DNA from 2 places in the Evansella sp. AB-rgal1 genome. Region 1 is predicted to be linked to the other one. Evidence: riboswitches for the same ligand, from Rfam matches in the RefSeq annotation. Region 1 holds a riboswitch; the other holds the start of a gene.
What was found. A riboswitch is a leader RNA that binds a small molecule or an ion and turns the genes downstream of it on or off. The one in region 1 is predicted to bind lysine.
Positions count from the first base shown of each region.

Region 2: another riboswitch for lysine. It lies ahead of ACERII_RS15250 (aspartate kinase); the one in region 1 lies ahead of ACERII_RS21405 (Na+/H+ antiporter NhaC family protein).

Region 1 is NZ_JBGUAU010000032.1:51,273-55,744, forward strand. It holds gene ACERII_RS21390 (thymidylate synthase) at 1-58, shown strand, start outside; gene ACERII_RS21395 (dihydrofolate reductase) at 55-537, shown strand; gene yunB (sporulation protein YunB) at 1,299-2,141, shown strand; lysine riboswitch at 2,236-2,414, shown strand; gene ACERII_RS21405 (Na+/H+ antiporter NhaC family protein) at 2,560-4,107, shown strand.
Region 2 is NZ_JBGUAU010000017.1:38,309-42,780, forward strand. It holds gene ACERII_RS15250 (aspartate kinase) at 1-1,226, opposite strand, end outside; lysine riboswitch at 1,548-1,737, opposite strand; gene uvrC (excinuclease ABC subunit UvrC) at 1,845-3,620, opposite strand; gene trxA (thioredoxin) at 3,823-4,137, opposite strand.

The sequences.
Region 1 (4,472 bases):
TTTTGAGCTTGTAGGTTATGATCCTCATCCTCATATTAAAGGTGAGGTGTCTGTATGATTTCGATGATAGCGGCGATGGGAGAAAACCGTGTAATTGGAAAAGACGGTGATATGCCATGGCACATCCCAAACGATTTAAAATACTTCAAACAAGTAACATCAAATCATGCTGTTATTATGGGAAGAAAAACATATGATTCCATTGGTAAGGCATTACCTAATCGTAAAAATTATATTGTTACAAGAGATCAAGAGTTTGAAGCTCCTGATGGGGAAGTGTTTCACTCCGTGAAAGATGCTGAATCTCTTATGTCTTCAGATGAGGAAGTCTTTGTCATTGGTGGAGCAACGATTTACGAACAGTTCCTACCTATAGCGGATCGCCTTTATATTACCTTGATACACGAAGAGTTTGAAGGAGATACCTTTTTCCCTGTTATAGACGAGCAGGTGTGGAAAGTAGTATCATCAGAAAAAGGAAAGCTAGACGAAAAAAATTCCCATCCCCATACGTTTGTAGTTTATGAAAGAAGATAGGCAATAAAAATATAATACTTAAAAAAACAAATCGTCCGTGTAACGAGTTCCGTTTCCTATCACAAATATCAAAAAATGAGTGTCAAATTGTTTGCTAATTTGACACTCATTTTTTAGGTATAAAATTTACTGATGTGGGAATTGAAGGAGTTTTTTGTAGGAAGATCGAAATACGTACTTACATAAATCTGATTCCTTTTTAAGATTAATTTTTGGACCAATACTAGCCCAACTTATATCAGAGCCATCTAGAAGTGTCATCTTTGTATTTACTGGGATATTAATAGTACGTTCAGTATCAAAACAACAAGATTAGAGGATTATGGAACAATTTGATGAAGAGCCTTACGAAGTAATAATTTTAACAAAGAAAAATAGTTGAATCACAGGACCAAATATAACTTCAATTAACATACGAAGTTATTAATAATACAGACGAATGTCGTTATTGTACATTCGAAAGTTTAACTAACTGCTAAGGCATATGTTATAAAAGGAAGATATTATGCAAAATTATTAAGGAATCTTCAACAAACGGGAATGTACAACAAGTAAAAGTGAAAATCTGTAAAAATGGCTCGGTTCAAAAATTGAACTGAGCTATTTCAGGATACGGAAATTCTAATCGTCAGTGTTTTTCTTTTTATGTTTTACAAAAGTACCAAAATGTTCACAAAAAATTCAGGGACCTGGTCCCTGAATTTTTTGTGAAATATGTTGTCCTTCTTTGCATATGTATTAGCAAAGGGGGTTGTCATCTTATGAGAAGATCACCAATATATCGGCCCCGCTCTAATGCACCTGTAAAAGGTAAACGAAGAAAGGGTCCTTTACCGTTTAGATATGTATTTATAATCTCATTTCTTATTTTTTGCTTTCTGACTGTACAAGGACTCATTATCGTGGAAGCGGGGATCCGACCAACGTTAGTGGAGATTGCTAAAACAGAAACACAGCGAATTGGAACACTAGCTATCAATGATGCTATGTCAAAGAAGGTAATGGAGGATATTGATGTAGATGAAATATTACAGTATAACTATGATGATAATGGAAGATTACAAGCGGTATCATGGAATGTAGCTGTTTATTGGGAAATACAACACGCAACTGTGAGGCGTGTACAAAATTACTTAAATGATATAGAACATGGTCGAGTACGAGATTATAGCTTACCAACGGATGTAGAATTGGAGCAAGAAGGAGCTACATTTACGGAAAATGGAATTGTACATACTATTCCATTAGGGCAGGCTACAAATAATTCATTACTTGCTCATTTAGGGCCTAGAGTACCAGTTAGGTTCTCTTCCATCGGTGATGTGAAAGCAGATCTTAAAACAGAGGTTATTGAAACAGGAATTAATAATACGTATCTTCAAGTATCAGTTGAGATTGAAGTCGATGTACAGGTGATAATACCATTTGCTACAGATACGGAAGTTGTAAAGACATCTATTGTAGTAGCAAATATCTTCCATGCAGGAGAAGTGCCAGAATTTTATAGTAGTGGTGGTGAAGGAATGAATCCTGCTATTCTGCAATCTCCAACAGAAATTGATGAAAATGTAGATTTAAGTGGGTTAGAAGAAGTAGCACCATAAGCAAACGGAATTATCTACCTATTGCTTAAGTACTCATTATTTGTTAAGATCAACTAGGTTTGACAACAAAATGATAAGTATTACCTCGTCTTGATGATGAGGTAGAGGCGCAAAGTTTATGAGTATGAAACAGTGGCTTGGATAGCAAAGACTGTTTCAAAAAGGAAAATTTGCCGAAGCAAAGGAATCTAATCCAAGATCCTTTAGCTGGGGTTGTATTGAATAAGTACAACACTGTCACATACCTTTTTTATGTGGAGAACTACTTACGAAAATCTTGATGAGGGAAATAACCTACCTGCTCGTAGCAAGGAAGTTTTCCTTGCTGCTTTTTTGTGTTTTTTAGGCTACAAGGATAAATTTTTCCTCCTCACGGTAGTATTGTCAGCATAAATAAGAAAAGAAAGTGGGAAACAAAATGGATTTTGGAATTTATTCATTGGTACCGCCAATAGTGGCATTAATAATGGTACTAATTACAAGAAGGGTTGTTCCATCGTTAGGTGTAGGTATTATTGTGGGAGCGATCATGCTTCATTTTTCAGAAGAAAGATTTCTTCTTGAGGCTTTAAAATATATTGCATCGATTGTTACAGAAATCTTCTACGTTGATGGATCTATAAATAACTGGGAATTATATATTATCTTCTTCCTATTAATACTTGGAATAATCGCTTCTTTCATAACAATTACAGGGGGAAGCCGAGCATTTGGAGAATGGGCGTTAACAAAAGTAAAAACAAGGAGTGGAGCTCAGTTCGTTGCAGGTTTTTTAGGTATCATCATTTTTATTGATGACTATTTCAATAGTTTAACAGTAGGAAATGTAAGTCGACCATTTACAGACCGTCATAAAGTATCGAGAGCAAAGTTAGCATATATCGTTGACTCAACAGCTGCCCCTATGTGTGTAATATCACCTATTTCCAGCTGGGGAGCATATATTATTGGAATAATCGGAGGTATCTTTGTTACACATGAAGTGACGAACTATGGTGCATTACAAGCATTTTTATTAATAGTGCCAATGAATTTTTATGCCTTATTTGCAATATTACTTGTATTTGCAGTTGCCTATTTCAAACTTGATTTTGGACCTATGAAACAACACGAACAACGTGCATTAGAAACCGGAATACTGGTAGACTCATCCAAAGGACAAGCACCTGGTGAAATGATGGGATCTGTAGCAGGAAAAGGAGAAAAAGGTGATCTGATCTGGCCTATAATTACCCTCATTTTTGCTACCATCTTCTTCATGATTTTAACGGGAATACAAGCTACGGAAGGGAAAACAAGTCTACTTGCAACGTTTGAAAACACGGATGTAGCAGCAGCTTTAGTTTACGGTGGTTTGGTAAGTTTATTAGTAACAGTTGTAATTGCATTCAAGAGAAACGTAGCTAAAACAGATTTTACTGGAGCTATCATTGCAGGAATTAAATCAATGCTTCCTGCCATATTTATCTTAATTTTTGCGTGGACCATTATAGAAATTATTGAGGCAATAGGAACAGATATGTATTTAGCTGAACAAGTAAAATCTAGCAATTTAAATATAAGTTTTTTACCTGTGATTTTATTCATAGTAGCAGGATTTATGGCATTTTCAACGGGAACATCATGGGGAACCTTTTTACTTATGTTACCTCTTGCTGCTAGTATAGCTGTAGTAAATGATGCACAGATGCTTTTACCTGCCTTAGCTGCAGTATTGGCAGGATCCATTTTCGGAGATCATTGTTCACCAATATCTGATACAACTATCTTGTCATCTACTGGAGCGGGGAGTCATCATATCGATCATGTAATGACCCAATTACCTTATGCATTAATAGTTGGCTTTATCTCCATTATTGGATTTTTAGTTTTAGGGTTCACATACAGTGTAATCCTAGCATTAATAGCTACTTTCGTTACGTTTTGTTTAGTGATTATCGTTTTGAAAAAAATCGTGACTACTTAAATACACGATTAAGCTACCTCTAACATAGTGGCCAGTGAAACTATTTCATTGGTCATATTTTTTATATTACTAAAATGTATGCATTTAAAGTAAAGAAAATTCTGTCAAATTATATCAGAAAAAATCTAACATAATACATGTCAGTAGGAGACATAAAGAGGAAAGTATGATCATAAATCACAATAAATGGATTATTCAGAAAATTCTTTGACAAATAATAGATTGAATTTTATAATAAAACAACATACTGATCATATTATTTAACATAATTTAATATAAAGAAAAAAGGAGGGAGGAGCGTTAATAGTTTTTCTACAATATTAAATGTCTGAAAATATCGAAAATTCACACTGTAAACAGAGAGG
Region 2 (4,472 bases), on a different contig from region 1:
TCCACAGGTACACGTTCATCTAATTGAAATGCTGTATGCAGTGCTTCGACTGAGCGAACCATTGCATCTTCTGGAATAACTGCAGATACTTTAATCTCGGACGTACTAACCATTTTAATGAATACCTCTTCTTGAGATAAAACATTAAACATATTAGCAGCAACACCTGGATTAGATACCATTCCTGATCCAACGATAGATACCTTCGCAAGACCTTCCTCATAGCGAATATCCTTATAGCCAATACGATCTGAATGTTGCTTTAGAATATCTAATGATTCACGTAAATGATCACTATGAATAGAAAATGATACATTCATTTCATTTTCTCCCGTTACTTGCTGTGTAATGATGTCTACATCAATGCCATCATCTGCTAATGCAGAAAATACGTTTGACAACGTATCAAAATTATTTGGCAATCTCTCAATTGTTATTTTCGTTACGGCAGCTTCGAATGCAAGACCTCGTACCGCTAAGTTTTGTTCCATAGATGCTTCCTCCTCAACAACCGTTCCTTCTTTATCTACCATGCTTGAGCGGACAATTAAAGGTACTTGATAGTTTTTCGCAAATTCAACAGATCTCGGGTGTAGAACACCAGCACCTAAATTTGCCAATTCCAACATTTCATCGTAGGAAATACTATCTAGCTGACGAGCTTTTTTCGCAACTCGTGGGTCACAAGTATATACACCAGTTACATCTGTATATATAGAACAAGATTTTGCATTTAAAGCCGCGGCAAGGGCCACTGCTGTTGTATCCGATCCACCACGACCTAGTGTCGTAATTTCTCCGTCCTCAGACATTCCTTGGAATCCAGCAACGATGACTGCTTTCCCTTCGTCTAAGTATGATTCTACTCTTTCCGTGTCAATTCTTGTTATTCGTGCATTTTGGTGAACTGGTTCTGTTTTTATACCAGCCTGCCACCCTGTTAGTGACACAGCATCAATCCCAATTTCTTTTAATGCCATTACCATGAGGGAAATGGTAACTTGTTCTCCCGTACTTAGAAGCATATCCATTTCACGCTTATCAGGATTATCTGTAATATCTTCTGCTAATTGTACTAATGTGTCTGTTGATTTCCCCATTGCCGATAATACTGTTACTACTTTATTACCAGCTTCCATTTCTTTTTTCACTTTTTGAGCAGCTTTTTTAATTTTTGATACGTCGCCCACAGAAGTCCCTCCGAACTTCTGAACAATCGTTGCCAACATGAACGCCTCCTCTTTTTATTCAAACCCATACAGTTGATTTCTACTCCAAGCTCTACTTTTTAGAACAAGAAATCCTTTACTGGAGATAAAAGAGTAGAGTTAATTAACGAACCAGACCTAAATATGATGGATATTAGGAATTTTTGAAAAATTGTCGTCATCTTTTTTTCATAGAATTATATTCTTCCTGAAATTCTCTCCTATCACATAAGAAAACGACTTAAATGTAGTTGGTTCGACATTAACAAAAGAAATCGACAGTAGGAGTAATCCCACTGCCGAAAACGACTTCAATATAAACACATCATTGATGCCGCTCCGTGAGATAGTCCTCCATACAGAAAATAGTAACTCTGTATGACAGCCATGTATTTCTTCAATACAATAGCCAGAAAAATACAGTCTGAGTCCGTATCCTTCTTCGGCGGAACCTCCTTTTTACTACGATCTATAAAGCTCAACCTTCTCCCGTAGTATACTAATAGGTTTCCGCTCCTCTACCTTCACCCCTAAGAGCCGAAGTATGGTATTACTGCTTTCAATGTTATTTAATGTGACAAAGCAAAACTCGTATATGAGTGTAACAAATACCAATTACTTTGACAATTTCCATTATTAGCTATCTTCTTTTATTTTCTCCAATAGAACTTTAGCAGAGGACATAGGGATACCAACTGCTACTATTTCCTCCAAATTAGAGTCCTTTAATCGCTTAATCGAGCCGAAGTGTTTTAAAAGTTTCTTTTTTCGTTTTTCTCCAATGCCCTCAATATCGTCTAAAACCGTTGAGAACATTGACTTTTTCCGTATATTACGGTGAAATGTGATAGCAAAACGGTGAACTTCATCTTGAATTCGTTGAAGCAAATAAAATTCCTGACTTGTTCTTTTTAATGGAACAATTTCAGGTGGGTCACCAATCATTAACTGGGATGTACGGTGCTTGTCATCTTTGACTAATCCACATACAGGAATTGTCAACCCTAACTCATCTTCTAATACACTCTGAGCTGCTGATATTTGCCCTTTTCCTCCATCTATAACAATTAAGTCTGGTAATGGAAGATCTTCCTTTAAGAGACGTGTATAACGTCTTCTAACAACTTCTCTCATAGATTCATAATCATCTGGACCAACTACGGTTTTCACCTTGTATTTCCGATAGCTCTTTTTATCTGGTTTTCCATCAAGAAAAGAAATCATTGCTGAAACAGGATCTATCCCTTGAATATTGGAGTTATCGAATGCTTCAATTCGATGTGGTGTATCGATATTTAACGCTTGTCCTAGTCTATCAATTGCTACAATTGTTTTTTGTTCATCTCTTTCGATTAAGTCAAATTTCTCTTTTAGTGCTATTTGGGCATTTTTACATGCTAATTCTACAAGTTCCTTCTTTTTCCCCTTTTTCGGCTTCAATGTTTTTACATTAATAAACTTAGTTACAATCTGTTCATCAATTCCATCAGGAACAAAGATCTCCTTCGGTTTACGATGCTGCTCATCTAGGTAAAACTGCCCAATATATGTGTAAAAATCATCTTCTGGTTCTTGATATATTGGAAAGAGAGATACATCTCTTTCAATTAACTTCCCTTGTCTTATGAAAAATACCTGGACACACATCCAGCCTTTATCATATGAATAACCAAATACATCCCGATCCATTTCGTCCGTTAAGGTCATTTTCTGTTTCTCCATAACTGCTTCTATATGCTGCACTTGATCTCGTAATTCTTTCGCTCTTTCGAATTTTAGTTCTTCTGAGGCGAGGAACATTTTTTTCGTGAGCTCCTCTTTTATTTCTTTATGTCCTCCGTTTAAAAAACGAGTTATTTCATTTACAAGCTCATTATTTTTTTCCTGAGGTACATCAAATTCGCAAGGAGCTAAACATTGTCCTATATGATAATAAAGACAAACTCGATCAGGTAATGTACGACATTTTCGTAATGGATAAAGACGATCTAATAGTTTTTTTGTTTCATTAGCGGCAAGGACATTGGGGTACGGACCAAAGTATTTTCCCCCATCCTTTTTCACTTTTCGAGTGGTAATTAGTCTAGGATGTTCCTCTTTTGTTATTTTTAAAAACGGATAGCTTTTATCATCTTTTAATAGAACATTATACCTAGGTTCATGCTTTTTTATTAGATTTTGCTCTAGAAGAAGAGCTTCAATATTGGAAGAGGTAACAATATATTCAAAATCTCGTATTTCACTAACGAGACGCTGCGTTTTTTTATCATGGGAGCCAGTAAAATAGGAACGAACACGATTTCTAAGCAACTTCGCCTTCCCTACATAAATAATCGTTCCATGTTTATTTTTCATTAAATAGCAGCCTGGCTGAGCAGGAACTAGTGCTAGTTTTTCTTTTAACTCAGACATAGTAATGAACTCCTTTTAGTATGGCGTTGGTTCAAATGGATACGATGTTACCAGTGCCTTACGTGAAAAATTAGAAATATTTATAATAAAACAATAGTAGTATTTTTGGGGTAATAGGACAGAAATACCCATTATTTCATTATACAATAAAAAAAGGGCTGAACCTATTAAGTTCAACCCTTTTTGCCAATGATACCAATTATTACACGTGCTTATTTAATAGTGTAGCAAGCTGCTCTTTTGGTTGGAAACCAACAACTTGATCAACAACTTCACCGTCTTTTAAAACAAGTAATGTTGGAATACTCATAACTCCAAATTTACCAGCTGTTTCTTGGTTGTCGTCTACATCTAATTTAGCAATCTTTACTTTGTCTCCCATTTCGCCATCAAGTTCTTCTAGAACAGGTGCGATCATTTTACAAGGTCCACACCAAGGTGCCCAGAAGTCAACTAATACTACACCTTGACTTGTTTCTGTTGCGAAAGTTTGATCAGTTACGTTTACAATTGCCATTATTATTCCTCCTCTTAATTAAAAAACAACTTTTCCTATATCAGGATTATAACACCAGTTTATAACATTCAGTTAGTGAACTGCTTATAGATACCCAATTTTTCCTAACGTTCACATTCCTATAGTAACTAACATACCCTTTCAAAGCAAAAAAAATGCTTGAGAGATGGATGAAATGGAAATTAACAGAGCTTTATTTTCCAAAACGAACTGTAGTTTAATCTCAAACGAAATGAACCGCTGGCTGTTTTCGAAAGTGCACTTTAAGAAAAGCGCAAGGCGCCCGCTATCGGCTAAATGCAAATGTTCTGGACGATAAAAAGCGCTTTTTACTT